3 regions of the Faecalibacterium sp. 3 genome follow, and region 2 is predicted to be linked to each of the others. Evidence: predicted binding sites of a transcription regulator. Region 2 holds the regulator's gene; each other region holds the start of a gene.
The links. The regulator HrcA, encoded in region 2, represses chaperone genes, less so after heat shock. The targets are predictions, from matches to a motif close to TGTTAGCACTCNNNNNNNNNGAGTGCTAACA.
Positions count from the first base shown of each region.

Region 1 (10,230 bases), 1.6 Mb from region 2:
TGCGGATGCTGGAACAGCCGGAGGCCACTGCCGAAAGCACAGTTTCTGCCCCCGTGCAGCCGGTCTCCCGCCTGCGCAACTGGCCGGTGCAGATCAAGCTGGCACCCGTCCATGCGCCCTACTTTGAGGGCGCGAAGCTCCTGATCGCAGCGGACTGCACGGCATACGCCTACGCCAATTTCCATCAGGAGTTTATGCGCGGCAAGGTGACTCTCATCGGCTGCCCGAAGCTGGATGCTGTGGATTACGGCGAAAAGCTCACCGAGATCCTGCGCAATAACGATATCCAGAGCGTGACCATCCTCCGCATGGAGGTGCCCTGCTGCGGCGGCTTGGAGATGGCAGCGAAAAAGGCGCTTCAGGTCAGTGGAAAGTTCATTCCGTGGCAGGTGGTCACCATCTCCATTGACGGAAAAATTCTGGATTGAATGCACCGGGCAGACCTATACCGCTTTTTAATGCTTCACGCATTTCCTGCCTTGCGGTAAAATACCATAGATTCCATAAGCGGGCGACCTGAAAAAGGCTGCTCGCTTTTTTATCGTCATCGCAGTATTTTTGCGGGAACGGCTTTTTGCCGGTAAGGGCTAAAAGCGTTCCATAGAAAATAGGTGCTCTTTACAAGAAAAAATCTTGAAACGCTTCTGTTATAATGTTACAATTATGCTACATAATGGGATAGATATTCAAAAAAAGCTGCTGACAACCTGACGTGATCAATGCTGCAATGAACTTCTTGAAACCTGTGCAATGGAAATGAAACCGGAATGCGGCCGTCTGGGGCGGAGAAAGATTGGATAAAATGAAAAACTCTGGAATGAGCGAAACCATGCAGACCTTGACGCGGAAAAGCGCCTGTGTGGTGCTGAGTCTGCTGTTGCTACTGTCAGCCGTGCTCCCTGTGAAAGCTGCCGCGGAAACCGCCCCTGCAAAGGTCGTCCGTGTCGGCTCGTTTGAGGACACCTTCAACTATGTCAACGAGAAGGGCGCAAGAAAAGGCTACGGCTACGAATTGCTGGAGACCTTATCCGGCTATACAGGCTGGCAGTTCGAGTATGTGACCTGCGACTGGTCAGACTGCTTTGAAAAACTTGAAAACGGCGAGATCGACATTATGGGCGGTATCTCTTATACGGAGGACCGCACCGAGGAGATGCTGTTTTCAGACGAGCCGATGGGAGTGGAAAAATATTACCTCTACGCCGATCTCTCACGCGCAGACATCTCCGCCTCCGACTTCAAAACGCTGAACGGCAAAAAGATCGGCGTTCTGATGGGAACGGAGCCGGAAGTGATGCTGACCGAGTGGGAAGAAAAATACGGCCTGGAAACGGAACACGTCAACATCTCCAACAACGAGGATGTGAAGCAAAAGCTGGCAAATCACGAGATCGACTGCTTTGTTTCGCTGGAAGAATCCTTCTGGGCAGAGCTTGGCATCTCGACCATAACCCGTGTGGGAGAATCCGGCATCTACTATGCGATCAACAAAAACCGGCCTGATATCAAGGAAGAATTGGACGATGCAATGCGCGCGTTGGACGAAGCTGTGCCTTTTTATACGGCGGATCTGTACAAAAGATATTTCTCAATGGATTATACGCCCATCCTTACGGGGGAGGAAAAAGCGTGGCTCAGAGAGCACGGGGCCATCAAGATGGGTTTTCTGACGAGTGACAGCGGCGTCAGCACCTTTGACCCTGCCACCGGAGAGTTTACCGGGGTAATCACGGACTATATTCAGTTTGCAGCAGATTGTCTGGGCAATCAGGAACTGGAATTCCAGCTGGTCGGCTATGACAGCAAGGAAGCAGAACTGGATGCGCTGAAATCGGGCGAGATCGACATGATCTTCCATTTCGACCAGAGCCCCAATCTGGCGGAAGAGTATCACTTTGCCTGTACCAACACAACGTGGACCTCCAACCTGATGGCGGTCACGAACAAACAGCACTTTAACGAAAACAATGTAAACCGCATTGCCGTTCCCCAAAACAAACTCTCCCTGAAAAAGTACCTTGCGTTTTATTATCCGCAGTGGGAGATCGTGGACTGCGATACACAGGAGGATGCGGCAAGGCTGATCGAAACCGGACAGGCAGATTGCTTTGTTACCGGGATCAGCAGTGAGAATAAATACAGCAAGAAATACAGCTTTTACAGCGTTCCGCTGTTGAACCCTGTAAGATCCTGCTTTGCGGTCAATAGCGGAAACCGCAGCCTGCTGTCCATCCTGAACAAAACGATCAAGGCAATGCCTGTTAATATGCTTGCCGGCGCGCTTGCGATGTATAAGAGCTCCGCGCGGAAGGTTACCCTGAGCGATTTTATAAAGGATAACTTCTTTAAGGTTATGTTGATCAGCAGCATTGCTGTTGCAGTTGTTCTGCTCACGATTTTGATGCTGCTCCAGAAGGCGCGTAAAGCCGAAGCTGCTGCAAGGAAAGCCGCAAACGATACGCAGGAACTGAATGCAAAATTGCAGGTCGCCGTGGAAAAAGCAGAGAGTGCGAACCGCGCCAAGTCCACCTTCCTGTTCAATATGTCTCATGATATCCGTACCCCCATGAACGCCATTATCGGTTACGCAGACCTTGCCTCCCGGCATCTGGACGCCCCTGCAAAGCTGGAAAAATACATGGAGAACATTCAGATATGCGGACAGAACCTGCTGGTGCTGCTGAACAATGTGCTGGATCTTGCCCGAATTGAGAACGACAGGACGGAGATCGAATATTCTGTTTCGGATGTCGAAAAAGATTTTCGTAACTGCATTGCGATGTTCCAGAATCAGGCAGACAGCAAGGGACAGACGCTTACGGTGACAACACATCTGCTGTATCCGTATATCTATGCGGATGTTCCGCATCTGACTGAGATCTGCACGAACCTCGTCAGCAACGCGGTCAAATACACAGGTGCCTGCGGCACGATCCACTGTGATGTCACGCAGAAACCCGGCAAAAAAGAGGGCTGGTGCGATACGGTGATCACGGTTGCCGATAACGGCATCGGGATGTCGCAGGAGTTCCAGAAGCATATCTTTGAACCCTTTGAACGGGAACGCACTTCCACTGTCAGCAAAGTGGAGGGCAGCGGCATCGGGATGGGCATCGTGAAAAAGCTGGTCGAGCTGATGAGCGGCACCGTGGAAGTGGAGAGCAAGATCGGTGTGGGCTCCACGTTTATTGTGACCATTCCCTGCCGCATTGCATCGCAGGAGGAAACACAGGCGAAACGGGATACCACTTCTTCGGACAAAAAGAGCCTGCTCGGTGTGAAGATCCTGCTGACCGAGGACAACGACCTCAATGCAGAGATCGCCGCCGAGCTGCTGCAGGAAGAGGGCTGCACGGTAGACCGCGCCAAAGACGGCGTGGAATGTGTGGATATGCTGGAAAAAGCTGCGAACGGAACCTATCAGCTGATCCTTATGGACATCCAGATGCCTGTGATGAACGGCTACGATGCAGCAAAGAAGATCCGGAGAATGGAAGACCCCCAAAAAGCGGATATTCCCATCATCGCCATGACTGCAAATGCCTTTTCCGAAGATAGGCAGGCGGCACTGGATGTCGGGATGAACGACCATGTTGCAAAGCCGATCAATATGAATGTCCTTGTGCCGACCATCCGGAAATACCTTTGATGCAGACAGAAAGCTGTGCACAAGGATGATACCGTATTGTGGAGCGTAAAAGCAAGTTGTGGATACTTTGAAGAAAGAGGACTGTAAAATGAACATTGAAGAACGGGCAGCGCAGGCTGCCGCATGGAAAGCCGCCGGACAGTGCAACTGCGCACAGGCGGTGCTGAAGGCATTTGAGGACAGGCTGCCGGTAGATACCGACACCCTGATGAAGCTGGGCGCGGGCTATGCCGCCGGCATGGGCTGCATGGAAAGCACCTGCGGCGCACTGATCGGCGCTGTGATGGTGGCGGGCGTTGTCACAGACGGCAAGGGCACGCCCCGCATTTCCAAGGAACTGCTGCAAAACTTTCAGGATAAGTGCGGTGCCACCCTCTGCAAGGATCTGAAGGGTATGGAGACCGGCGCACCGCTGTGCCCCTGCCCGGAGTGCGTCCGCAACGCCGTGCTGGCATTGGGCGAGGTGCTGGGAGAGTAAGACGAAGAAAGTCTTGTTTGAAGGAGATATTTTGCGATGGAATACAAACGCTTTGGCAGTAAGATCCTTGTCCGCATCGACAAGGACGAGGAGATTCTTGAAAAAATAAAGGAGCTTGCTCTGAAGGAAAAGATCCGCCTTGCCGCCGTTCAGGCGCTGGGGGCCACCAACAGCTTTACGGTGGGCGTATACAATGTGGCCGAAAAGAAATACTACGCCAACACCTTCAGCGGCAGCTTTGAGATCGTTTCGCTGACCGGAACCATCAACACCATGGACGGTGAATTTTACACCCATCTGCACATGAGCGCCGGAAACGACAAGGGTGAGGTGTTCGGCGGGCATCTGAACCGGGCGGTGGTCAGCGCCACCTGCGAAATGGTGGTCGATGTTCTGGACGGAACGGTAGACCGTGCGTATGACCCGGTTACCGGGCTGAACCTGTTCAAATTCCCGTCTGTCCAGGAAAATGACTGCGTTGAAAGTGTTTGAGGGTAAGTAAAATGAAGATCCGTAAAGCAGAGGAAAAAGATATTCCCAGACTTCTTGCGCTGCTGGGGCAGGTATTGCAGATCCATGCAGAGATCCGCCCGGATATTTTTATCTCCGGCACCACCAAATACACTGTCGGCCAGCTGGCAGAGCTTTTGAAGCAGGAGGATAAACCCATCTATGTTGCGGTGGACGAGGACGATGTGTGTAGGGGCTATGCTTTCTGCCAGCTCAAAGAGCAGCCCTTTTCCACCAACATGGTGCCCTTCAAGTCCTTGTTTGTTGATGACCTTTGTGTTGACCGGCAGGCACGGGGGCAGCACATCGGAGAAAGTCTGTTTGAATACGTGAAGCAGCAGGCAAAAGAGCTGGGCTGCTATGAGGTGACCCTGAATGTCTGGGCAGGAAACACCCCGGCAGAGCACTTCTACGAAAAGATGGGCATGAAAACAAAGGAACGGCAGATGGAATATATCCTGTGAATGCGGACGCAGGAAGATGACCCGCTGGTAGAATTGTCGGAAAGAAATTGATGATAGAGATGAGGACGGAAAATGTCAATCAAACTGATCTGCAGCGACATTGACGGTACGCTGCTGCAATACGGCAGGAAAGAGCTGGAAGGCGAGATCTTTGAACAGATACGGGAGCTGCATCGGCGCGGTATTTTGTTCTGCCCGGCATCCGGCCGGCAGTATACCAGTCTGCGCAAGCTCTTTGCACCGGTGGCAGACTGCTGCGTGTTTCTTTGTGAGAACGGCGGCGTGATCTATAAAGGCGAACAGTGCATCGCCAAGAACCCGATGCCCCGTGCACTGGCCGAAGAAATTGCCAACGACCTGTGGACCCGCAGCGACGGGCAGGGCGAAGTGATGCTCTCCGGTCAGAATATCGCTTACCTGATGGAGCGGGGCATGGGAATGCTCCAGCGTATCCAGTTCATCGGGAACAACTATCAGATCATTCATGCCCCGTCTGAGGTGCCGGAGGAGATCACAAAGGTATCGGTGTATCTGCACGAGGGCGTGGGGGCCTATACAGAACGGTTTGTCCCACGGTGGAAAGCGGCGAACTGTGCGGTGGCGGGCCCGTACTGGATCGATACCACCTTTGCCAACAAGGGCATCGGTGTACGCAGCATCTGCAGGACACTTGGTATTGACCCTGCGGATGTCATGGCCTTTGGCGACAACTACAACGATGTTTCCATGCTGGATATTGTAGGCACGCCTTACATCATGGATGGCTCTGCCGCACCTCTGCGGGAGAAGTACCCGCAGCACACCCCCCGCCCGGAGGATGTACTGCGGGAATTCTTGAGACAGAACTGAATTTTGGACATACGCTTTCCGAACCTGAAATGATATGATAAAAGGAAATACTTTGACATGACAAGAGTGCTTTTTATCTGCCACGGCAATATCTGCCGCAGCCCCATGGCGGAATTTGTGATGAGGGACTTAGTGGAAAAGGCCGGGCTTTCCGGGTGACGCGGCATGTCCTTGCCCCTGACCCGGAGGCCTTTATCATCGAACCGGCGATCCCGGCGCAGCGCTGGAAGGATCTGCGCACCGAACCACACGGAAAACGGTTGCCCTGAGCGTTCCGGGTGCCTGTTTCAAGGGCAGCGTGCTTTGACAACAGCATCCATGACCGGCACAGCCTACAATGCGTCCGGTATGTGATGTCGGCCCCAAGGTCTGATTGCCGGAAAAAAGCCCCGGAGGGAGGAAAATATCAATGAATCGCAAAAAACTGGAACAGCTGATTTTTGACACCTGCAGTGTGGAGCCGGACTATCCCTGGATGGACACCCCGGAATCGGCGGTGTTCCGCCACCCGGGCAACCGCAAATGGTTCGCGCTGGTCACCACAGTGTCCCGCAGCAAGCTGGGGCTGCCCGGGCAGCAGCCGGTGGACATCGTAAACCTGAAATGTGACCCCCTCCTCATCGGTTCCCTGCGGATGGAGCCGGGCTTTTACCCGGCCTACCATATGAACAAGGACAACTGGATCACGGCAGCGTTGGACGGCAGTGCACCGGATGACACGATCCGGATGCTGCTGGAAATGAGCTATGCGGCAACCGCGCCGAAGCTGCGGAAAAAGCCACGGCCTTCTGCGGCTTGCCCCCTGCCATGACTGCGTGGGATGCGCAGCCCGGAAAAAATAAAGTACACGGAGGAAAAAAGCATGCTGACCTACACCTATGTTTCAAAGGGCAAGTTTGCCCTGATGGAAAAACCAAAGCCGGTGCTGCAGCACGAGCGAGATGCCATTGTGAAGGTGACACTTGCCAGCATCTGCTCCAGCGACCTGCACATCAAGCACGGCAGCGTGCCCCGGGCCGTGCCCGGCATCACGGTAGGCCATGAGATGGTGGGCATCGTGGAAGAAGTGGGCAGCGCAGTGACCAACGTGAAGCCCGGCGACCGGGTAACCGTGAACGTGGAGACCTTCTGCGGGGAGTGCTTCTTCTGCAAAAAGGGCTTTTTGAACAACTGCACCGATCAAAACGGCGGCTGGGCGCTGGGCTGCCGCATCGACGGCGGGCAGGCAGAGTATGTCCGGGTGCCTTTTGCGGATCAGGGACTGAACAAGATCCCGGACGGCGTTACCGACCGGCAGGCGCTGCTGGTGGGCGATGTCCTTGCCACCGGCTATTGGGCAGCGCGCATCTCTGAGATCACCCCCGAGGATACTGTGCTGATCCTCGGCGCAGGGCCTACTGGCATCTGCACCCTGCTGTGCGTTATGCTGCACAGCCCCAAGCGCATCATCGTGTGCGAAAAGGACGAAAGCCGCCTGCAGTTCCTCCGCCAACACTACCCGCAGGTACTCACTGTGCAACCGGAGGACTGCGCCGCCTTTGTGCGGGCCAACAGCGACCACGGCGGGGCGGATGTGGTGCTGGAAGTGGCAGGGGCGGACTCCACCTTCCGGCTGGCGTGGGAGTGCGCAAGACCCAACGCCATTGTGACCGTGGTGGCGCTGTACGATAAGGCGCAGACCCTGCCGCTGCCGGAGATGTATGGCAAAAATCTCACCTTCAAGACAGGCGGCGTGGACGGCTGCGACTGTGAAGAAACGCTGCGTCTCATTGCAGAAGGCAGGATCGATACCGAACCGCTCATCACCCATACCTATCCTCTGCGCCGGATCGAAGAGGGCTACGACCTCTTTGAACACAAGCGGGACGGCGTGATCAAGGTGGCAGTGGAGTGCTGACAGCTGCCGTTAAGGCAAAGCACCAGCGCTCTGCACGATGCCTGCGGACGGGACCGTGCGGCACTGGCTCCCAAAAACGTGGCAGCACGCGGAACCATTGCCGTGGCCCATAGCATGTGAACCGATAAAGCGCCCCCAGAGAGCTTTTGAACTGTACTCTCCGGGGGCGTTGTTTTATTGCAGATCATATTTTGCTTGAGGTTGTTGTGGTGACGGGGGAAGGCGGACACAAGATATTGTTGCAAAAGTGTTATCTTTTCATGAATTTTAGCACTCTGCTCTTGACAGTGCTAAAACTGTGTGCTATAACAAAGGCGTGCTCAGGAGAAAGGGGCATGAGGGAACCGCAAGGCTCCCGGGAAGACTCCGCTCCTGATGCACGATCTTGATTTTATGCCCGACCCGAACGCCGGGATTGGAGGGTTGTTTTATGTTTATGCCTGCTGTTTTTCATGAGAACCTGTTCGATGATCTCTTTGATCCGTTCTGGAACGATGTTGCACTGGAGCGTGCAATGAGCCGTGAGGCTCATGACACCTTTGGCAAGCGTGGCGCGAACATGATGAAGACCGATGTGAAGCAGACCGCTGATGGCAATTATGATGTTGCAGTGGATCTGCCCGGCTGCAAGAAGGAAGACGTTCAGATGGAGCTGAACGACGGCTACCTGACCATTCAGGCTGTCCGCAGCCACAGCAACGATGAGAAGGACGAGAAAGGCCGCTATCTGCGCCGTGAGACCTTCTCCGGCACCTGCGCCCGCAGCTTCTACGTGGGCGATGCAGTGAAGAAGGAAGACATCCACGCAAAGTTCGAGGATGGCATCCTGCACATCCAGCTGCCCGCTCCTCAGCAGCAGAAGGCTCTGCCGGAAAACCCCAACCTGATCGCAATTGAGTAAAACGCCGCGCGTGTGCACCAAGGCACAACGCGTATTTGCTGATCTTCACAGCGCTTTCAGAATATAACAAAACCTCCCCGTGCGGCTTCATCCTGCACGGAGAGGTTTTTTGTTGATCGTCTGTTTTTACCGGCCGGTCTGCTGAGACATGCGGACAGGGAACGTCCGGGTTCAGCGGTTGTCGGCTGCTTCGGTCAGAACAAAGGTCAGCTCAGCGGTGGCGGCGCACTTGCCGTCTACCCACGCCGAAGCCTTGCCTACGCCCACCGGGCCGTGCTGCTCTACCAGTTCACAGTGCAGGGTGAGCACATCGCCGGGGGTGACCTGTTTGCGGAAGCGGGCATTCTTGATGCCGCCGAAGAGGGCCAGTTTGCCCTTGTTCTCCGGCAGGCTCAGCGCTGCCACCGCGCCGGTCTGGGCCAGTGCTTCCAGAATGAGCACTCCCGGCATCACCGGCTGACCGGGAAAATGTCCGCAGAAAAATTCCTCATTGCGGCTCACGCACTTGCGGCCGATGGCCCACTGGCCCGGCTCGTAGTCCAAAATGCGGTCCACAAGGGCAAAGGGATAGCGGTGCGGCAGAAGCGCCGCGATCTCCTCGCTGTTCAGGGCGTTTGCGTCTGCACGCACGGTGCGGGGTTCTGCCATGGGTCAGCCCTCCCATCTGCGCAGAGCGATGCAGGCGTTGTGCCCGCCAAAGCCCAGACTGTTGCTCAGTGCGTAGGTCATGGCCTGCGCACGGCCAGTGTTCGGCACATAGTCCAGATCACATTCGGGATCGGGCTGCTCATAGTGGATGGTGGGCGGCGCAAACTGGTCATGCAGGGCCAGCGCCGTAAATACGGCTTCGATGCCGCCCGCACCGCCCAGCAGATGGCCGGTCATGCTCTTGGTGCTCACCACGGTGAGCTGCTTTGCGTGTTCGCCGAACACCGCATGGATGGCGGCGGTCTCGCAGGCATCGTTCATGTGGGTGCCGGTGCCGTGGGCGTTGATGTGATCCACCTGCTCCGGTGCGATGCCTGCATCCGCCAGCGTCAGCGCCATGCAGTCGATGGCACCTGCGCCGCCGGGGGCGGGAGCGGTGAAGTGGTAGGCGTCGCAGTTGGCACCGTAGCCTACCACCTCAGCGTAGATGTGTGCACCACGGGCACGGGCATGCTCCAGCTCTTCCAGCACCAGCACGCCGCTGCCTTCGCCCATCACGAAGCCGCCGCGCCGTGCGTCAAAGGGCAGGCTGGCTGCATCCGGATCGGTCGCAGTGGAAAGTGCTTTCATACTGGTAAAGCCGCCGATGCCCAGAGGGCTGATGCAGCTCTCTGCACCGCCGCAGACCATGGCGGTCTCATAGCCGTCACGGATGCGGTGGAAGGCATCGCCTACGGCATTGGTGCCGCCGGCGCAGGCCGTCACCGGGCAGGTGCACATGCCCTTCAGGCCAAAGCGGATGGCCACCTGTGCCGCCGCCATGTTGGCAATGGA
Region 1 covers NZ_JBLWFN010000001.1:2,697,373-2,707,602, reverse strand. Annotated here, with positions in the region: gene ACNSPV_RS12745 (4Fe-4S binding protein) at 1-428, shown strand, start outside; gene ACNSPV_RS12740 (ATP-binding protein) at 818-3,649, shown strand; gene ACNSPV_RS12735 (C-GCAxxG-C-C family protein) at 3,738-4,127, shown strand; gene ACNSPV_RS12730 (PPC domain-containing DNA-binding protein) at 4,164-4,619, shown strand; gene ACNSPV_RS12725 (GNAT family N-acetyltransferase) at 4,631-5,101, shown strand; gene ACNSPV_RS12720 (HAD family hydrolase) at 5,174-5,950, shown strand; partial or broken gene ACNSPV_RS12715 (low molecular weight phosphotyrosine protein phosphatase) at 6,008-6,100, shown strand; gene ACNSPV_RS12710 (MmcQ/YjbR family DNA-binding protein) at 6,360-6,761, shown strand; gene ACNSPV_RS12705 (alcohol dehydrogenase) at 6,813-7,847, shown strand; gene ACNSPV_RS12700 (Hsp20/alpha crystallin family protein) at 8,278-8,748, shown strand; gene fabZ (3-hydroxyacyl-ACP dehydratase FabZ) at 8,920-9,396, opposite strand; gene fabF (beta-ketoacyl-ACP synthase II) at 9,400-10,230, opposite strand, start outside.
Region 1: the regulator HrcA is predicted to act here: its motif matches at 8,113-8,143, upstream of ACNSPV_RS12700 (Hsp20/alpha crystallin family protein).

Region 2 (10,230 bases):
TGAAGGGCTCGCAGTTCAGTTCCTTCTTGACTGCATCGTAGACAGCGGGGATACGGGTGGAACCGCCGACCATCAGGACCTTCTTCAGGTCAGAGGGACGCAGGCCTGCATCCTGCAGAGCCTTGCGGACGGGGCCCATGGTGCGGTCCACCAGATCAGCGGTCAGCTCATTGAACTTTGCGCGGGTCAGGGTCATATCCAGATGCTTCGGGCCGGTAGCGTCGGCAGTGATGAAGGGCAGGTTGATCTGGCTGCTCATTGCGCTGGACAGCTCGATCTTTGCCTTCTCGGCAGCTTCCTTCAGACGCTGAGCAGCCATCTTGTCCTTGCGCAGGTCGATGCCGTTCTCGGTCTGGAAGGCATCTGCCATCCAGTTGATGATGCGCTCATCGAAGTCATCGCCGCCCAGATGGGTATCACCGTTAGTGGCCAGAACTTCGGTGACGCCGTCGCCCATCTCGATGATGGACACATCGAAGGTGCCGCCGCCCAGGTCGTAGACCATGATCTTCTGGTCCTCTTCCTTATCGATGCCGTATGCCAGAGAAGCGGCAGTAGGCTCGTTGATGATACGCTTGACGTTCAGGCCTGCAATGGTGCCTGCGTCCTTGGTGGCCTGACGCTGGCTGTCGTTGAAGTAGGCAGGAACGGTGATGACGGCCTCGGTAACAGACTCGCCCAGATAAGCCTCGGCGTCAGCCTTCAGCTTCTGCAGGATCATAGCGCTGACCTGCTGGGGAGTGTACTCCTTGCCGTTCAGGGTCACCTTGTGATCGGTGCCCATGAAACGCTTGATGGAAGCAACGGTGTTCTCGGGGTTGGTGATGGCCTGACGCTTTGCGACCTGACCCACCAGACGATCGCCGGTCTTGGTAAAGCCGACCACAGACGGGGTGGTGCGTGCACCCTCAGAGTTTGCGATAACAACGGGCTCGCCGCCCTCCATGACAGCCACGCAGCTGTTGGTAGTACCAAGGTCGATACCAATGATCTTACTCATAATGAAAACTCCTCTCGAAAGAACAAATCGTATTGTTTATGTGATGCTCAAATGTTTGTAAGCGGATATTATATTCAAAACCCCTGCGGGTTTCTGCATTGTTACTCGGCCACCACAACGGTCGCATGGCGGACGATCTTATCGCCCAGTCTGTAGCCCTTCTGGTAGACCGTGATGACGGTGCCGCTCTCCTGTCCGTCCGGGGCGGGGATCTGCTGCACCGCGTTCATGAAGTTGGGGTCAAAGGGCTTGCCCAGCGCTTCGATCTCCTCCACATGGAGGACGTCCAGCGCCTTGGCGGCTTTGTCCAGCGTCATGGTCACACCCTTTTTGTAGTTCTCGTCGGTGGTGGGGGCGTTGGCTGCCATCTCCAGCGTGTCCAGAATGGGGATGATCTGGTTCACCGCAAAGGAAATGCCATCGTTGAACTTCTGGTCGGCTTCGCGGGTGGAGCGCTTGCGGTAGTTCTCGTACTCGGCAGCCATGCGCAGCAGCTGGTCTTTGGCCTGTGCAGCGTTGGCTTCGGCCGCGTCCAGCTTTGCCTTTATGGCTTCCAGCTCACGGGCCTTCTTATTGAACCAGCCGCCATCCTTCTTCTTATCATCCTTCGGGTCGGCAGCTTCAGCAGCAGGTTCCTGTTCGGGTGCTGCCTGCTGGGCCTTCTCCTCGGGAGCCGTTTCGGGCTGCTCCGCTTCCTGAGCCGGAGCCGTCTTTTTTGCTTCTTCGCTCATTCCAGATCCTCCTTATAGATCACAGTCCGCCGGGGTACGGCAGCCTGTGGGGTGTCTTTTCGTTTGCCGCTCATGCCCTCGCCCAGCTGGTCTGCAAAGTAATGCAGCAGCGGCATCAGTTTCTGGAAGGGCATCCGGGTGGGGCCGATCAATGCAATGGAGCCCCACAGGCCTCCGCCCACCAGATACCGGTCGCTCACGATGCACAGGCCCGGGATCTGCGGTTCCAGATCCTCGCCCAGCAGCACGCTCTCGCTGCGTTCTGCCGGAGGTGCGATCAGGGCCGCTGCCTGTTCTTCGTCGTTCAGCAGGGTAAGGATGTCACCCACCTTGCCGTCCAGCTGAGGCCAGTCCAGCAGATACTGCTCACCGCCCAGAAATACGTGGGGCTTGACGGAGTCCTGCAGGATGGCCGCCGCCGCGCTGATGACAGGCACCAGCTCCGGGTCGATCTGGCTGCACAGCTCTGCCAGCAGCCGGGGCGAAAGATCCACCGGCGCCACAAAGGTGAGGTTTCGGTTCAGCAATGCGGCAAGAGCCGCCGCATTCTCGCGGGAGAGGCCGGTGCGTACCCGCGCCACACGGGTGCGGACGTAACCGGCAGTTGTCACGGCCAGCACAGCGGCTGCGCTGCGGCCCACCTGAACGACTTCGTAATGGGCAATGCACAGATCCTCTGCACACGGGGTGCTGATGGCGGCAGTGCAGCCGCTGATGGCGGCCAGCGCCCGGGCTGCACCCTGCGCCAGCTTTTCCGGCTCGTGGTCGAGACTTGCGAACACCGCATCCACACGGGCGCGGCTCACGCGGTCCAGCGGCTGATCGTCGGTCAGCAGATTATCAAGGTAGTAGCGGTAGCCCTTGGCACTGGGCACACGGCCCGCGCTGGTGTGGGGCTGCTCCAGCAGGCCCAGCTTTGTCAGCGCCGCCATTTCATTGCGGAGCGTTGCGCTGGAAACTGCCATGTCAAAGTAGTTTGCCAGCACGCTGCTGCCAACGGGCTCGCCTTCGAGACCATACAGCGCCACGATCGCCTGCAAGACTCGCTGCTTGCGTGCATCCATCGTCATAGCGCCTGCCTCCTTTTTGCGTTCGCTTTGTTTGTTTAGCACTCCTTGTTCCTGAGTGCTAAGACCATTATAGCCAATTTTCCGGTGCTGTCAAGCCCCTTGGAAAAATGTTATCAAAGATTCATAATTCTGTCATAAAAAGGGGGTGTGGCCCTGGCAGTACGTCAGGCTTTCCGGTTTTGCCAAAGCGTCTGAGGGGTCAAGCCCGCTTCCCGCTGCGCCGCGCTTTCGCGGAAAGCAGCGCGGCAAATACCGTTTGCCGCCACGACCCCCACCCGTGAAAACGCAATGCCGGGCGGTCCGCAGACCGCCCGGCATTGCTCTATTATAAATAATTTTTCCGCTGAATATGCGCAATATGCGCAAAGCAGCGCGGCGCGCATTCAAAATCGTCCTGCCTTACTCCTCCATCTGTCTGGCCAGAAACGCTGCCGCCACATTCACCGCCTTGAGCTGGGCGGCGTCCGGCACAGCGGTGCGGTCTTCGGTCAGCAGACCCACCACGCCGATCACATCGCCCGACGCAATGATGGGTGCGGCGCACAGCACCACCCGGGGCGAGCCCTCGCAGGGCAGGATGCATTTTTCCGCAATGCCCTCGCACTGGTACAGCCTGCGGCCATCCATCAGCTTTTCCAGCGGCTGGCTGATGCTGCGGTCGGCCAGCTCCCGCCGGCCGCTCCCGCTCACCGTGAGGATGCGGTCCCGGTCTGCCACAAAGGTGGTAAGCGCAAAGCTTTTGCTCAGCACCTCGGTGTACTGGGCTGCCACTGCGTTCATTTCGCCAATGGGGGAATACTTTTTAAAGATCACCTCGCCGTCGCCTGTCGTGAAGATCTCCAGCGGGTCGCCGCGGCGGATGCGCTGGGTGCGGCGGATCTCTTTGGGGATCACCACCCGTCCCAGCTCGTCGATGCGGCGCACGATACCTGTTGCTTTCATTGTTGGCTCCTCCGTTTCCTTGAAAATGCCTGCACCTCTAGTATCTGTCAGCCCGGGCAATTTATACCTACGGAAAGCTGCCCCTTCGTTGCGTTTCCGGCAGGGTTCTGCTACAATGATACCAAAAGCCGTTTTCATAAGCACAGCACCCTGCTTATGAGGACAGCTTCTGAAATTCTGCTGAGAAAGGCAGGTGTCAGGATGCCGAACATCCTCATTCTTGGCGGCGGTGCCGCCGGGCTGGCCGCCGGGCTGGCCGCCGCACAAAGTGCACCCCGCGCGCAGGTGCTCGTGCTGGAACGCAACCCAAGGCCGGGCAAAAAGCTGCTGGCCACCGGCAACGGCCGCTGCAATCTGGACAACACCGGCATCGCGCCGGAGCGGTATTTCACGGCCGACCCGGCGGCGCTGCTCCCGCTGCTGGACGCTGTGAATGCAGCCGACCCGCTGGGCTGGTTCCGCGCTCTGGGGCTCTATACCCGCACCGACGAAGCGGGGCGCATCTATCCCTATTCCAATCAGGCAGCGGACGTGCTGGCCCTGCTGGAGCACCACCTTGCGCAGCACCATGTGCAGCTGCGCACCGGCTGCACCGTGCGCACCCTGAGCCAGAGCCGCAGCGGCTACGCTGTGCAGTTCGAGACGGCAGAGGGCAGCACCGAGACCCTGCGCGCGGATGCCGTCATCTGCGCCATGGGCGGTGCCGCCGGGCCGCAGTTCGGCACCGACGGCTTCGGCACCCGGTTCGCCGCCCAGTGCGGCGGCAGAACGGAGCCGCTGTATCCCTGTCTGACCGCTCTGCAGTGCGCAAAGCCCAACAAGACTCTGGCCGGCATCCGCGCCAAGGCCGCGGCCTCCCTGTTGGACGGAAGCCGTGTGCTGGCCACAGAGACCGGCGAGGTGCAGTTCACCGACTATGGCCTTTCCGGCATCTGTATCATGCAGCTGTCCGGCCTGCTGGCACCGGGCCGCAGTCCAAAGGCTCCTGCGGTGGAGCTGGATCTTTTTCCGGCGCTGGACGAAGCAGAGCTGACCGCCCTGTTCCGTTCCCATGCCGCCCAGACGGCAGGGGACAGCCCTGCCGGGTTCTGGCTGGGCCTGCTGAACCGGAAGCTGGGCTGCGCTGTGTGGTCTGCCGCCGGGCTAAGGGACGGCAACGCTCCCGCCGTTCTCACTGCCGGACAGTGGCAGAAACTGGCCCACACCGCCAAGCACTGGCGCTTTGAGGGCCTGACGCCCTGCGGCTGGAAGCAGGCGCAGGTGACCGGCGGCGGGCTCTCGCTGCGGGAAGTGGATGCGCATTTTCAGTTTCAGGGCTGCCCGGGCCTGTATTTTGTGGGCGAAACGCTGGACTGCGCCGGCAGCTGTGGCGGCTTCAATCTGCACTGGGCCTTCGGCAGTGGGATCGCAGCCGGGCGGGACGCCGCCCGCCGCATTCAGCGGCAGCGGAAAAAATAGCCGTCCGGGAGATGAGCGGCACCGCCGTATATTGCTGCCGTTCCATTCACCACCAAGTAACAAAACAATTCACTATGTGCTGGTACATCCTGATTATCAGGGGAAGGGCATTGCCGGAGAGATGCTGGAACGTATCAAAGAAAAATATAAGAACTACCTATAATATTGAGGGAATGCCAGAGGACGAAAAGAATGTCCCGTTCTATGAAAAGCACGGCTTTCAGCGGATGGAGCATGGTTCGGCCATCCAAATTTGCAACTATTCTGATAAACGCTAAAAATCAAAAGGAGACTCAGTTATGAAAATCGCAATCCCTTATGAAAACGGTCAGGTGTTCCAGCACTTCGGACACTCTGCACAGTTCAAGATCTATAACATCGAAAACGGTCAGCTTCCGACCGGCGAGGTCGTTTCTACCAATGGGCAGGGCCATGGTGCATTGGTGGGCTTCCTTGTTCAGAACGGTGTAAATGTCGTTCTCTGCGGCGGTATTGGTGCCGGTGCGCAGAACGCTCTTGCACAGGCCGGGATTCAGCTGTTTGGCGGCATTTCTGGCGCAGCTGACAGCGTTGTTTCGGATTACCTTGCAGGAAATCTTGTTTTTGATCCAAATGCCCACTGCGACCATCATGACCATGAAGATGGTCATAGCTGCGGCTCACACTCCTGTCACGAGGACAAGGGTGGTTGTACCGGAAATTGTCACTAACACTTTTTGATTTCCGTTTTACTCCCCCGAGAAAACCGCCTGCATCGTTTGTGATGTGGGCGGTTTTTGTTTGAAATACACGGCTCATTTTCTCGCAGAAATTAACATTCGATTTCAAATCAAGTAATATTTCAATCAGAAGCGTGATCCTGTTTCTGTGCAGAGAAAACAGTGATTTCGGAGGGCTGCTATCCACGATCTCAGGAGCAACGGCAAACTCCATATCAGCGACCCACATATGCTCAAGACAGCTTTTTCTTGTGCCGGTAAAAGAAAATCTGCCGGACAGCATCCATGACTTGGTGGCGATTTGAGTGACCGCAAGGGTAAATTTGATACACGGAAAGAAGAATGCCCACTCGTCTGAGGAGTTCTCAGGGGAGTGGGCATTTCTGCACAAGCGGTTAATATAATTTCGATTATGATAATTCAAATTATATTAAGACGTTCCATGGGCTATAACAGCTTCACCGCTTGGTTTTCAAAAACCACCTGTTGATAGCGGTGTTACTTCTTCACAAATTGGTATACGCCATATTCTGGTGACGTCACCAATCCATGCTTGATAAGATTCTTGATAATAGAGGATGCACGAGATTTCTGAACGCCATATAGCTGTGCAACGTTTATGCTGCGGAACTGATATTGATACCGATATCTCTTGAAAAGTTCAAGCGTATTATACCGGTTTTTATCAGTACATTCCACTACTTTATGCGGTCACATGGGTGGCATTCTCTTTCACCGAATTGATCGTATCCATCAGCTCACTGCCTGTTTTGCCATCAAACAGGCGGGTAAACAGAATGGGCTGGTCAAAGGGTGGTTTCATCAGAACCGCTTTGCTTTCCACATAACCGTTCTGCTCGATGTAATGAATGACCTTCTGAACAAACGCGATCTGCTTTGCATTCAGCGATTCGTCGTTGATGAACTTGGAAAATGCCTGCATGGCAGCATCGTGGTCCAGCTTTGCCACTTTACGCACCAGCAGACCAAAGGGTGTATCCCGAAACTCCCGTGCATAGTCCTCTTTGCTGCCCAGCTCACAGGTAAAGATATGTTCCAGCTCGGTATAGTCGCCCCGGGAAAGCGGAATGTTCTGGGTCAGCTTGTGGATGGCCAGCGTATCGCTGCGGTGCTCCATGATGTAGCGGTTCACACGTTCCCGGTACTCGCCGAAATCATAGCCGGAATCCAGCGCTTTGCCCTCGGTCTGTTCCAGTACCGGGTCGGCAAGGGCCGTGTAGACAGGCTTTTGCCCCTCGCCGCCCTCCACCAGAAACTTGATGAGTTCCCGCAGCTCCTGCCGCATTTCCTCAAAGCGGAGCAGATCATGCGAGGTCAAAATTTCGTCTGTCTGCACCTCCCGGATGAGGGATAGCTTTGTCTGCACCTGTGGGATGGTAGCCTTCCCTTCCAGCATTGCCGCTGTATTGCGCAGCTGTTTCTGGGCGCGGCCCAGCCCCGGCAGACCTTCCAGCTCACAGAGCAGCAAGCCATACACAAAGTTATCGAACCGCTTGGCGGCCTCGTCCTTATCGTCCAGCGAGATGAGCGGTGCCACCTCTTTCATCAGAGTACCCTTGTCCGTTTCGGTCAGGCTGACAAAGGCTTCCGGCTTTTGATAGTGTTCCACGGCCTGTCGGTGCAGCCGCACGGATACCAGCTCCGGGTTCAACGCTCCTACTTCGGCACGGCAGGTTTCTGTTAAAATTTTACGCCAGTTCTGGTATTTTTCGTCCGCATAGGCTCCATCCTGCAGCGCGGCGGCAATGCGCACCCTTTTTTTTTTTTTTTTTTTTTTTTTTTTTTTTTTTTTTTTTTTTTTTTTTTTTTTTTTTTTTTTTTTTTTTTTTTTTTTTTTTTTTTTTTTTTTTTTAAAAAAAAAAAAAAAAAAAAAAAAAAAAAAAAAAAAAAAAAAAAAAAAAAAAAAAAAAAAAAAAAAAAAAAAAAAAAAAAAAAAAAAAAAAAAAAAAAAAAAAAAAAAAAATATATATATATATATATATATATATATATATATATATATATATATATATATATATATATATATATATATATATATATATATATATATATATATATATATATATATATATATATATATATATATATATATATATATATATATATATATATATATATATTTTTTTTTTTTTTTTTTTTTTTTTTTTTTTTTTTTTTTTTTTTTTTTTTTTTTTTTTTTTTTTTTTTTTTTTTTTTTTTTTTTTTTTTTTTTTTTTTTTTTTTTTTTTTTTTTTTTTTTTTTTTTTTTTTTTTTTTTTTTTTTAAAAAAAAAAAAAAAAAAAAAAAAAAAAAAAAAAAAAAAAAAAAAAAAAAAAAAAAAAAAAAAAAAAAAAAAAAAAAAAAAAAAAAAAAAAAAAAAAAAAAAAAAAAAAAAAAAAAAAAAAAAAAATATATATAAAAAAAAAAAAAAAAATATATATATATATATATATATATTTTTTTTTTTTTTTTTTTTTTTTTTTTTTTTTTTTTTTTTTTTTTTTTTTTTTTTTTTTTTTTTTTTTTTTTTTTTTTTTTTTTTTTTTTTTTTTTTTTTTTTTTTTTTTTTTTTTTTTTTTTTTTTTTTTTTTTTTTTTTTTTTTTTTTTTTTTTTTTTTTTTTTTTTTTTTTTTTTTTTTTTTTTTTTTTTTTTTTTTTTTTTTTTTTTTTTTTTTTTTTTAAAAAAAAAAAAAAAAAAAAAAAAAAAAAAAAAAAAAAAAAAAAAAAAAAAAAAAAAAAAAAAAAAAAAAAAAAAAAAAAAAAAAAAAAAAAAAAAAAAAAAAAAAAAAAAAAAAAAAAAAAAAAAAAAAAATATATATTTTTTTTTTTTTTTTTTTTTTTTTTTTTTTTTTTTTTTTTTTTTTTTTTTTTTTTTTTTTTTTTTTTTTTTTTTTTTTTTTTTTTTTTTTTTTTTTTTTTTTTTTTTTTTTTTTTTTTTTTTTTTTTTTTTTTTTTTTTTTTTTTTCATGGCATTGGCGTGTGCATGGCGTTTTTTGGTATGGTCGTGTTTTGTCTCATTCAATTGTAGCGACTTTTTCTCGGTGCGGCGGTTCATCAGCTTCTGCAAGTCGTCCTTGCAGAACACCCCGCTCACGGCACGCTGCGGGCCGCTCTGCTCATCCCAGAAATAGGTGGTGTAGCCGTTGGTGGTAAACAGCATCGGACGGCGGCCAAACTTCTGCTCCAGACAGTCTGCATAAAGCTGAGCCTGCTTGCGCCCGATGTTGGGGTCTTTGGTGCTGCGCTTGGCTTCAATGGCCGCCAGCGGCAAGCCGTCCTTGCCCATCAGCAGATAGTCCGCATAGCCCTTCTGCCCCAGCACGCCGTTCATGTTGTCCACTTCGTACTCGGTGCGCACATCGGCGTCCGGCCCGGTGAATTTCCAGCCCATGGCCTTGAGGTCGATGTCGATGATCTTCTGCCGCGTCTCGGCTTCGGTCAGGTCGGCGGCGGTGAAACTGCGGCTCTGCTGGTTCTGCTGTTTGCTGGCTGTGTACGCCGCCGAAAGGCTCTCCACCTGCTTGCGCAAGGCTTCCAGCTCGGCATCTTTCTGGGTCAGTAAACTTTCCTGTTCCCGGATCTTCTTTTCGTCCAGCGCTACCTTTTCGCCGGGGATGGCTGTTTCATCAAAGGAGCGCTCCACATAGTCCGTGCCGTAGCAGTAATCCACCCACTGGATGAAGTCGAACAGTCCCCGCAGACTGAACACTGCATCCGCTGCCGACACACTATGCCCTGTATGTACCGCCAGATTGCCCGCCTTCACGATGCTGGGCAGCACGCTCCACACATTGCGGTCCACCGCGAACCGGAAACTCGGCTCATGCAGCAGGGATTGCAGGTTGTCCTTGTAGGGCATCGTGATGGTTTTGTCTGCCGCATACACCCACTTCACCGCCAACTCCAACGCCTTCCGACACCCCACCGCGCACATCGCCGGAGAGGTGGAGAACACTTTCTCGGCCTCAATGGCAGAATTAGCAAAGAGGGAATATTCAGGTTTGGTGGCAAGATAGGAGAAGTTGGACATGGGAAGGCTCCTTTCAACTTATCTCACGAAAAATCGTATGATATAGTTTCTGTAAAATTAATAGAATCTGCATCATTTGCAATTAGCATTCTAACCGTTTCAAACAAAAGTGACATTGCCATAAATGATGTTCCAGAAAATCGTTCATAATCATCTAATGTTTCAACTGTTAAATCACAATTACTTATTGCAAGCTCTCCATGAACGAATTTTGATCGAAGCGAATACATTTTCTTTATTTCATCTTTTGAAATCATTGGAAAAATTTTATTTATTCTTT
Region 2 covers NZ_JBLWFN010000001.1:1,088,446-1,098,675, forward strand. Annotated here, with positions in the region: gene dnaK (molecular chaperone DnaK) at 1-1,000, opposite strand, end outside; gene ACNSPV_RS05080 (nucleotide exchange factor GrpE) at 1,102-1,731, opposite strand; gene hrcA (heat-inducible transcriptional repressor HrcA) at 1,728-2,801, opposite strand; gene ACNSPV_RS05090 (stage V sporulation T C-terminal domain-containing protein) at 3,201-3,743, opposite strand; gene ACNSPV_RS05095 (aminoacetone oxidase family FAD-binding enzyme) at 3,945-5,201, shown strand; gene ACNSPV_RS05100 (GNAT family N-acetyltransferase) at 5,278-5,364, shown strand; gene ACNSPV_RS05105 (NifB/NifX family molybdenum-iron cluster-binding protein) at 5,501-5,911, shown strand; gene ACNSPV_RS05110 (type I restriction-modification enzyme R subunit C-terminal domain-containing protein) at 6,624-7,694, opposite strand; partial or broken gene ACNSPV_RS05115 (DUF4145 domain-containing protein) at 9,033-9,950, opposite strand; gene ACNSPV_RS05120 (hypothetical protein) at 9,974-10,230, opposite strand, start outside.

Region 3 (10,230 bases), 1.0 Mb from region 2:
TAACAATTTTAATGTTCAACGCAAATAAGTACCGTTGGAAAGGAGAAAACGAATATGGACGTAAATCAATTGATGATACCTGTATATATCAATGAAAAGATAGTTTTGGATATGCTTGCAATCATCGAAGATGGCTTTTCTACAGTAAGTCAGGTAAGCTATTCTGATCATAAAGAGAACAGTAATGCTCAAAAAATTGAAGCAGAAGTTTCTACGTCCGCTTCAATCTTAAGTAAACTGCTCAAAATCGATCTAAAAGGTGAATTGTCCCATTCTGGAAACTGTGGAGAAACTGAAAACACAACCAAAGAAAAAGTACACACGAATGTATCTTTGTTATCCAAATTCCGAGCATTCCTCACAGATGCGAATATCCTAAAATCTGGATTCGACATCTCAAATATGAAAATCGGTGATTTTATTGAGGTGGAAGGAGAACTTCAAAAAAATCCGCTGATCAATTGTATGGATATTTTTGTGGATATGCTGAGAATGGCTGATATTTTTGCAGAAAAACCTCAGTTAAACGCAAAGACGCAGGCTAAAGCACAAAAGCAGCAGCAAGATGAAACCATGAAAAAAATCAAATCCTTTGCCAGCGAACTCAAACACAGTGGAACGGTAGATTTCATCTTATCTGATTCGGCAGGGACTGTTGTTTTATCTGCTCAAGAACAGTATCTGTCAAATGATAATATTTCCGAAATTCTCGGTGGACATTTCAAGGTCCTTGGAAAAGTTATTGCAATCTGTGCCGACAAAACAGAAAGCATTGATCTTTTAAGAAAAACAACACTGTCCATTTTCCCACATGATCTTCTCGCTGATATGTTTTCATATCTTCAAAATGAAGACATGAAGCAATACAATCTCCCTGAATTAAAGACGGAAATCTCAGGGCCTGCCGTAATTGTTATCCCTGTTGCCATTTATGCATGACGGTAAATATTTTCGGCTTATATCCGTCCATTTATAGAGAACTCCCACGATTACAAGCACTTGCCCGCTTGCAAATCGTGGGAGTTCTCTTTATACCATCTTAAAATGCTTCAGCGCTTCCACAATGGCATCCTCTTTTTTCCTTCGGACACTCGGGTTGTTTGGCATTTTAGGATTTTGGCTTATTGTATCCCTACCTTTGTTCTTCGTCAACAATAAAGCCGCTGACAGTCTGTCTCTCGCAGAATCCATCAGCAGGCTCACGATTCTTCAATACTCCCAGACGCAAAAAATCGGCACCCGCTTTTCAGCGAGTGCCGATTTTGTTACCCTATAGTGCGCTTTGATTTTTGGCGTAAGTGGCGTAAGTTTGGCGTAAATCCGCTTTTGCGCGCTCCAAAAATCAAGGATTCATGCGGTTTTTAGGCAGTTATTAGTACATGCCGCCCATGCCGCCCATATCACCGGCAGGTGCTGCAGGTGCCGGAGGTTCCGGCAGATCTGCAACCAAGCTCTCGGTGGTCAGGACCATTTCTGCAACAGATGCTGCATTTTCCAGAGCAGAACGAGTGACCTTGGTGGGGTCAACGATGCCAGCAGCGATCATATCGTCCACAAAGACCTCATTCTGCGCATCGAAGCCGTAGTTGGGCTTATTGGCAGAAATGATCTTGTCGATGATGACACTGCCTTCCAGACCGGCATTCTTAGCGATCTGGCGCAGAGGAGCTTCCAGAGCCTTCAGGACGATCTTGGCACCGGTGCGCTCGTCGCCTTCCAGCGTGTCGCACAGCTCACGCACAGCGGGAATCGCATTGATGGGAGCAGTACCGCCGCCGGCAACGACGCCTTCCTGAACAGCAGCCTTGGTTGCGTTCAAAGCGTCCTCGATGCGCAGCTTCTTATCCTTCATCTCAACTTCAGTGGCAGCACCGACCTTGATGACGGCTACGCCGCCAGCCAGCTTTGCCAGACGCTCCTGCAGCTTCTCACGGTCGAAATCGCTGGTAGCGACCTCAATCTGGCTGCGGATCTGAGAAATACGGGCTGCGATCGCATCCTTGTCACCTGCACCGCCCACGATGGTGGTGTTCTCCTTGGTGACCTTGACCTGACGTGCATGGCCCAGCATCTGGACAGTAGCGTCCTTCAGCTCATAGCCCAGATCGGAGGAGACTACGGTGCCGCCGGTCAGAATGGCGATATCCTGCAGCATTTCCTTGCGGCGGTCGCCAAAGCCGGGAGCCTTGACAGCGGCCACGTTCAGGGTGCCGCGCAGGCGGTTGACGATCAGGGTGGACAAAGCCTCGCCCTCGATATCCTCAGCCACGATCAGCAGCTTCATACCATTCTGCATGACCTGCTCCAGCAGGGGAACCAGATCCTGAATCACGCTGATCTTCTTATCGGTGATCAGGATGGCGGCATTGTCCAGAACAGCCTCCATCTTATCGGTATCGGTGACCATATAAGGGGTCAGGTAACCGCGGTCAAACTGCATGCCTTCCACGATCTCGTTGTAGGTCTCAGCAGTGGTCTTGTTCTCCTCGATGGTGATGACGCCGTCAGAGGTAACTTTTTCCATTGCCTCAGCGATCAGGCGGCCGATCTCGGGATCACCGGCAGAAATGGTGCCGACGCGGGCGATATCGTTGCTGTCCTTCACCTTCTGGCTGTGTGCCTTGATGGTCTCAACAGCCTTGGCAACAGCCTTGCTCATGCCGCGGCGGATATCCATGGGGTTTGCACCGGCGGTGACATTCTTCATGCCCTCGGTGACCATAGCCTGTGCCAGAACGGTTGCAGTGGTGGTGCCGTCGCCTGCTGCATCGTTGGTCTTGGTGGCAACTTCACGCACCAGCTGTGCGCCCATGTTCTCAAACTCGTCCTTCAGCTCGATCTCCTTGGCAATGGTCACGCCATCGTTGGTGATGACCGGTGCGCCGAACTTTTTGCCCAGCACCACATTGCGGCCCTTGGGGCCCAGGGTGATCTTAACGGTATTTGCCAGGGTGTCGATACCGGCACACAGTGCCTTGCGGGCGTCCTCGCCCTGCTTGATCTGCTTAGCCATAATCAAATCGCTCCTTTAAAGCTCAATTTCTTAATACAGAGGGGGCTGTGCTCAGTCCTCAACGACTGCCAGGATATCACCCTGACGGACGATGGTGCACTCCTCACCGTCCACCTTGACCTCGGTGCCGGAATACTTGCTGGTGAGGACCTTGTCGCCGACCTTAACGGTCATCTTGACTTCCTTGCCGTCCACAATGCCGCCGGGGCCTACAGCGATGACCTCAGCCACCTGAGGCTTCTCCTTGGCACTGCCGGTCAGGATCAGGCCACCCTTGGTGGTTTCCTCGACCTCAACAGTCTTGATAACAACACGGTCTGCAAGAGGAATGATCTTCATAGTTCTTGCCCTCCTATAATAAAATATAATTTAAACTTTGCCATGAACCGGAAGCCTCGTGTGCGCCCTTCCGGTTGCTTAGCACTCCTTTTCTCTGAGTGCTAAGAACATTGTACTCATCTTGACCCGAAAAATCAAGACTTTTTTTGCAATTCTTTATTAACAATTTGTGACGACTCGTTCAATCAACGTATCATCAGCAAAACCTTCCGGATCTCCTTTCTTTCTTCTGCAAAATAAAGGGCCGGAAACCCTGTTTTAAGGCTTCCGACCCTTTGACTGCTCAGGAGATCCTGAAGGCTGAATTTTTTCGCGTCCGGTCAGGTCGCACTCTGTTCGGACCGCTGCGCTGCAAAGCGCTCAAAAGCAGGCTTTGGCAGCAGAATACGGCCAGCCAGCGGCTGTACCTGCACAGTGATCTGCTCCTTGGGCACACACTCACCGTCTGCCGTAGCAACGATAGGCCCGCGGCCATCCACGGCGCGCAGAGAGACCTGCTTTGCCCGCCGGTAGATAAAGTACGGCTCTGCCGCCCTGACCAGCTGACCATTCCGGAAGTGCCCTCCGTTTTTGTACATTCCCAGAAGTTTTGCGATGGTCAAACGGCTCACCTTGCGGATGATATACACATCCAGCCAGCCGTCGTCCGGCTTGGCTTCCGGCGCTGCACGGAAACCACCGCCATAGGTGCGGCCATTGCAGACGGCACACATAAGGCAGTCCACTGTCAGGGTCTCGCCGTCAATGGTGTACTCTACTCTTCGGCCAATATGCCCGCACAGCTGTTCTACGATGGAAAGCGCATAGGCCGCTTCGCCGCCGCACAGCGGGATGCGCCGGAACTTCGGGATGCCGTAGGCGACCTGCGCATCCAGACCGGCAGCGCAGATGGTGGCCGAAAGACCGAGACTGGTCTGCATCAGGTCAATGGCGACCGGCCCGCCTGCAAGCTGGGCGTCCAGATCCAGAAATTCCGCTTTTGTGCCAAAAGTACGCAGAAAATCATTGCCGCTGCCATAGGGCAGGCAGCCCACAGCCGCATTTTCAAACCCATAGACGCCGGTGAGGGCTTCATTGAAGGTGCCATCGCCGCCTGCTGTATAGATGCGGAGCTGCTCCCCTGCCTGCCGGGCCTGTCGGGCTGCGGCATTGGCAAGCTCCCGGGCGTGGCCTGCGTGGGCAGTGATCCGAATGGTATATTCTCCCCTGGCAAGACCGGCCCGCGCCGCAGCCGCATCGATCTGCCGCGGCAGAGCACGGGTACAGTCTGCCTTGCCGGCAGCGGGGTTCAAAAGAAATAAAGTGCGCATGAACTTCCTCCTGCAATTCTGTTTTTCAGATACACCCTGATTCTATGATAACAGAAAACCAGCAGGTTGCAAGATGCATTTTTACTTAGCAGGACGGCGGGGAAGCCACTACTGTCCAATTTTTACATGGTTACGGTTTCATCCTCCCGCAGGATGATAGAGCCATCAGCCGAGCAGTCCGCTGTCCAATGCTGGCCGGTATTGGCTGTGCCGGAGGCAATGCGGTCTGCAAGGGCTTGCTCTACTGCCCTGTCCACGGCGCGGCGCAGTTCCCGGGCACCATAGGCTGACCGTGCCTTTGCCGCCAGTGCCCTGCCCACCTGAGGCGTATGGTGCAGCTGATAGCCACTGCCTGCTGCACGCTGTTCCAGCTGGCAGAGCAGTTTTTCCGCAATGGCGCACAGGCTGTCATCTGCCAGCGGACGGAACACGATCATTTCATCCAGACGGCCTGCCAGTTCTGGCCGGAACCACTTTTTCGCTTCCTCAACGGCCTGCGCCGACTGCTTTTCAAATACGGCTTCACTGCCCGCAGCAAAGCCCAGCGGAGCGCTCTGACCCGCCAGAAAGCGCGCGCCAAGGTTGGATGTGAGCAGCACGATGGTGTTGCGGAAATCCGCTTTTCGCCCCATGGCATCGGTGAGCTGCCCATCCTCCAGGATCTGCAGCAGGATGTTCTGGATATCCGGGTGGGCCTTTTCGATCTCATCAAACAGGACCACGCTGTAGGGGCGGCGGCGCACGGCCTCGGTAAGCTGCCCGCCCTCATCATGGCCCAGATAGCCCGGCGGCGCACCCAGCAGCCGGGCAGCGGTGTGCTGCTCCTGATACTCCGACATATCAAATTTAAGCAGGGCTTTTTCGCTGCCGAACCAGCTGACCGCCAGCGCCCTGGCAAGGGCCGTTTTGCCAACGCCGGTGGGGCCAAGGAACAGCATGGCTCCTATGGGCCTTCCCGGCTCCCCAAGACCGGTACGGCTGCGGCGGATGGCCCCTGCCACGGCAGCGACTGCGCGGCTCTGCCCGACGATCTCCTCGTTCAGGCGCTGTTCCAGCTTTTCCAGCCGTTCCCGTTCCTGCTCTCCAACGCGCTCTGTGGGCACGCCGCTGGCCTGTGCCACTACATGGGCGATATCATCCGGGGTCAGCACGGGCTGGGGCTGCTTTTCCCGTTCCGCACGGATGCGTGCCGCTGCGCAGGCTTCATCCACAAGGTCGATGGCCTTATCCGGCAGAAAACGCCCCGGCAGATACCGTACCGAGAGTTCCACTGCCGCCTGCAGGGTCTCCTGCGGAAGCTTTACGTTGTGATAGCGTTCGTAGCGCGGGGCCAGACCGCTGAGGATATCGACGGCCTGTGCAGGCGTAGGCTCCTCCACCTGCACCTTGCCGAAACGGCGTTCCAATGCAGCGTCCTTCTGGATATGGGTGCGGAATTCCTCGGTGGTAGTGGCACCGATCATCTGCAATTCTCCACGTGCCAGTACCGGCTTTAAAATGCTGGCTGCATCAATGGCACCTTCCGCTGCACCGGCACCTACAATGGTATGGAATTCGTCCACGAACAGGATGGCACTGCCGTCCCGGACCAGTTCTTCCAGCAGGTTTTTGAATCGCTCTTCAAAATCGCCGCGGTATTTTGTGCCTGCCACAAGGCTGGCCATATCCAGTGCCAGAAGACGGCGCCCCTTGAGCGCGCGCGGCACGCGGTCCCCGGCAATGCGCTGGGCAAGACCCTCTGCCAACGCCGTCTTGCCAACGCCCGGCTCCCCCACCAGACAGGGGTTGTTTTTCTGACGGCGGCATAAAATCTCTACCATGCGGTCCAGCTCCGCCTCCCGGCAGAACACCGGGTCCAGCTCCCGTTCTGCGGCGCGGCGGGTCAGATCACGGCAGTATTTATCACTGGCCCGGCTGCCGCGTGGTGCACCGGCTGCCGCCCGTGTCTGGTATGGCAGGACGAACTGCCCGGACAGCTGGCGGCATTCTCTCACAGCCTCTGTGAGCTGCAGCCCCATGGACGCCAGCAGCACGCCTGCCGTGCAGCCATCATCCTCCAGCATCGCGCAGAGCAGATGCTCCGGCTCGGCACGGTTCAGGTGAGCGTTCTGCGCCCCGATGATGGCATAGTCCATGGTACGCCTGAGATCCGGTGCAAGGTCATGGCGGTCCAGATGCAGAGCCGGGGCGCGGCGGGTCTGAGCCAGTTGACGGCGCACTTCCGGCTCACAGATCTGTTTGCCTGCCAGAAACCGCGCTGCTGCGCCCTGATCCTGCTGCAGGATCGCCAGCAGCAGATGGCTGGTATCTGCCTTTTCGCAGCCCAGGTTCCCGGCAAGCTCCACTGCACTGCGCAGCAGTCTGTCCGCCTCATGCGAAAAGCCCTTGTAACCGCCAAAGCCCATTTTTTCCCAGATGCTCATTTGCCTGCTCCTTGCTGAAAAAATTCGTTTGCATAAGAAGTATAGCCCCAAAGCACCGAAAAAAATCAGTCGTTTGTGTCGGGATGGGAAAAGCAAAGAGGAGATACCGGTGTGGCATCTCCTCTTTGGCAGATCATGTTCAGTTCATTTCAGCCAGAGCCTTTTTCAGGTTCTTTGCGATCTGATCCGGGCAGCTGGTGCTGCGGAAGCCGCATTTCACATCCTCAAAGCGCTCTATGACCTGTTCGGCCTTCATGCCGCGAACGATGCTGCAGATGCCCTTCAGGTTGCCGTTGCAGCCGCCGATGACTTCCATGCTCTCAATGGTGTGGTCATCGTTCAGTACAAAGTTGGTCTGCTTGGAGCAGGTGCCGCTGTTCGGGAAGCTGAATTCCTTGCTCATAGTTCAAAAACCTCTCTTTTTGACAGACATTCCGACGGTATTCGTCTTCATTTATTATAGGCCGGTCTGTTGGAATGTCAATGTGACCTGCTGCACGGTCATACATCGATTCCACGGCGCTGGTGGGCCAGTTCCAGAATACGGGCGATCTGATCCTCCTCTGTGGTGCAGGTACCCACCGGGTGCGGCACCTTGTGGTTGGCCCCGTGGAAGTCGGTGCCGCCCGTGTGGATAAGGCCGTACTGCTCGCACAGCGCCGCACACTCAGCCTTGTCCTCCGGGCTGTTGCGGGGATGCTCCACCTCGATGCCGTCGATCATTCCCTCTTTGGCAAGCTGGCGTACCAGCGGCATGCTTTTGTAAACGGTCGGGTGTGCAAATACCACCACCGCACCGGCTGCCTTGGCTGTGGCAAGCACCTCCTGTACCGAAGGATACTTTACCTGATGCAGTACCACGCCGCGCGGCTCCCAGCCAAAAAGGTAACTGTACAGCCTGCCATATACGGCATCGCACAGGCCCAGCTGATGCAGCGCCTCCATAATGCCGCTTTTGAACAGTACACCGCTGTCTTTTGCGTATTCCAGTGCCTGTTCCGTGCGGAACTGCGGATACAGCGCTTCAATTTCCTTTGCGCTTTGCAGACCGCACTCGTTGCGGCGCTGGCGCAGGATGTCGCAATGCTCCCTCAACTCCCGGCTTTCCGGGTCCGGGTAATAGCACAGCAGGTGCACCCGGTGACGATGCTCGTGGTCGTAGCCGGTGAGCTCAGCCGCCGGGAGCAGATGCACCCCGTCCTGCACCGGGTGCTCATAGCAGTAATTTACACTGAGCAGGGTATCATGGTCGGAAATGGCCATGGTGTCCAGACCCACCCGTGCCGCCATGAGCGGCAGACGGTGGATGGGCACCGAGCCATCGGAACAGGTAGAATGATTGTGAAGATCGCCGGGCATAGAAATTGAAACCTCCATGAAAACCCCCTCAGCCGCCTGCGGCGTCAGCTCCCCCGAGGGGGCTTTTCTTTTGCCAAATGCTTTTTATCCGCAAAAGCTGCCGTGCTCCGTTCTGCTAAAAAGCTCTCCCTTTCGGGAGAGCTGGCATTGCGAAGCAATGACTGAGAGGATCTTTATTAGTTCTTATAGAAATTGATCAGGCAGCCATCTGCCAGGATCTTGCGCTCGTCGGCGGTCAGCGGGGCCATATACAGGCTGAACTCCTTGACGGAATCGCCCAGCACATAGGCCTTGATGTCCTGCAGATCGCCCTTGAGCGCTTCGCGGACGTTGGGGATGAACACATAATCGCCCAGACCGAAGGGCGTTGCGCCCACCAGCTGCAGCGGCAGCATACCCCAGTTGATGAGGTTGGAGCGGTAGCGCTTGGTGGCATACTCGGTGACGATGTTGGCCCCGGCACCCAGCACGCGCTGACAGCTGGCAGCCTGCTCACGGGCAGAACCATCGCCGGGCTTGACCGCAAAGATGGTGGATGCGATCTGCACATCATCCCATGTCAGGGCCTCGCAGCCGGGCACTTTGTGCAGCTGAGCCAGCACCTCGGCGCTGCCCTCGCCTGCACGGCGGGCCTTTTCCTCAGCCTGCACAGCCTTGGCACGGCCCACGTACTCCGGGTCCTTGCGGCTGAGGGTGAACTCTGCCAGACCCAGCGGATTGGAGCGGAAGGACGAGGTCTCGCCGGAGGGGATGAGCTCGTCCGTGGTGGTAACAGGATCGGTGATGTAGGAAGCTACCTTCAGCAACAGATTCTTGCCCAGCGGTGCGATCTCGGGCCAGTCCTTGATGTTGGGGCCCAGCTTGAGCAGTGCATCGTAATCGCCCTTGCCAAAGCCCTGATACACGCGGGTATTGTAGCTGGAAGGATCGTACTGATACTCAGGCACAGTGGGATCATAATCAATGTCGGTGGCCGGGGTCAGGATGCCGCCGTTGGCCGTGGTGGCTGCAATGCTGCGGGCATCCATCAGTGCTACGCCGGAAAGCTGGCCGTTGCCAGGCTTGGAGCCCTCACGGCTGGGGAAGTTGCGGGTGGTATGGCGGATGGACAGCGCGCCGTTTGCGGGCACATCGCCTGCGCCGAAGCAGGGGCCGCAGAAAGCCGTGCGGATGGTTGCACCGCTTGCCATCAGGTCGCTGATCACGCCGGTGCGCACCAGCTCCATCATGATCGGCTGGCTGCCGGGGTACACACTGAGTGCGTAGTCGCCGCAGCCGCCGGTATGGCCCTTGAGGATGGAGGCTGCCTCATAAATGCTGTCGTAAAGACCGCCTGCACAGCCTGCAATGACACCCTGATCCACACGCAGCTTTCCATTCTCGATCTTGCTGCACAGGTCAAGGCTGACATCCTTGCGGCCGATGAGCTTCTGCACATCCTGTTCGCAGGCGTGGAGGATATCCTCAAGGTTTGCGTTCAGTTCTTCAATGGTGAATGCATTGGAGGGGTGCATGGGCAGTGCGATCATCGGGCGGATCGCAGACAGATCCACTTCCACCACGCCGTCATAGTAGGCCAGATCCGCCGGGGCCAGCTTTTTATAGTCGGCAGCGCGGCCGTGCACAGCAAGGAAGCGATGGGTGGTCTCGTCTGTCTCCCAGATGGAGGACAGGCAGGTGGTCTCGGTGGTCATCGCATCGATGGCATTGCGGGTATCCTGACGCAGGGACGCAATGCCGGGGCCAACGAACTCCATGACCTTGTTCTTGACGTAGCCGCTCTTGA
Region 3 covers NZ_JBLWFN010000001.1:2,100,932-2,111,161, reverse strand. Annotated here, with positions in the region: gene ACNSPV_RS10050 (DUF6414 family protein) at 55-939, shown strand; gene groL (chaperonin GroEL) at 1,373-3,013, opposite strand; gene ACNSPV_RS10040 (co-chaperone GroES) at 3,065-3,352, opposite strand; gene ACNSPV_RS10035 (diacylglycerol/lipid kinase family protein) at 3,673-4,662, opposite strand; gene ACNSPV_RS10030 (ATP-dependent Clp protease ATP-binding subunit) at 4,785-7,085, opposite strand; gene ACNSPV_RS10025 (TIGR03905 family TSCPD domain-containing protein) at 7,225-7,488, opposite strand; gene ACNSPV_RS10020 (PHP domain-containing protein) at 7,587-8,462, opposite strand; gene ACNSPV_RS10015 (hydratase) at 8,621-10,230, opposite strand, start outside.
Region 3: the regulator HrcA is predicted to act here: its motif matches at 3,429-3,459, upstream of ACNSPV_RS10040 (co-chaperone GroES).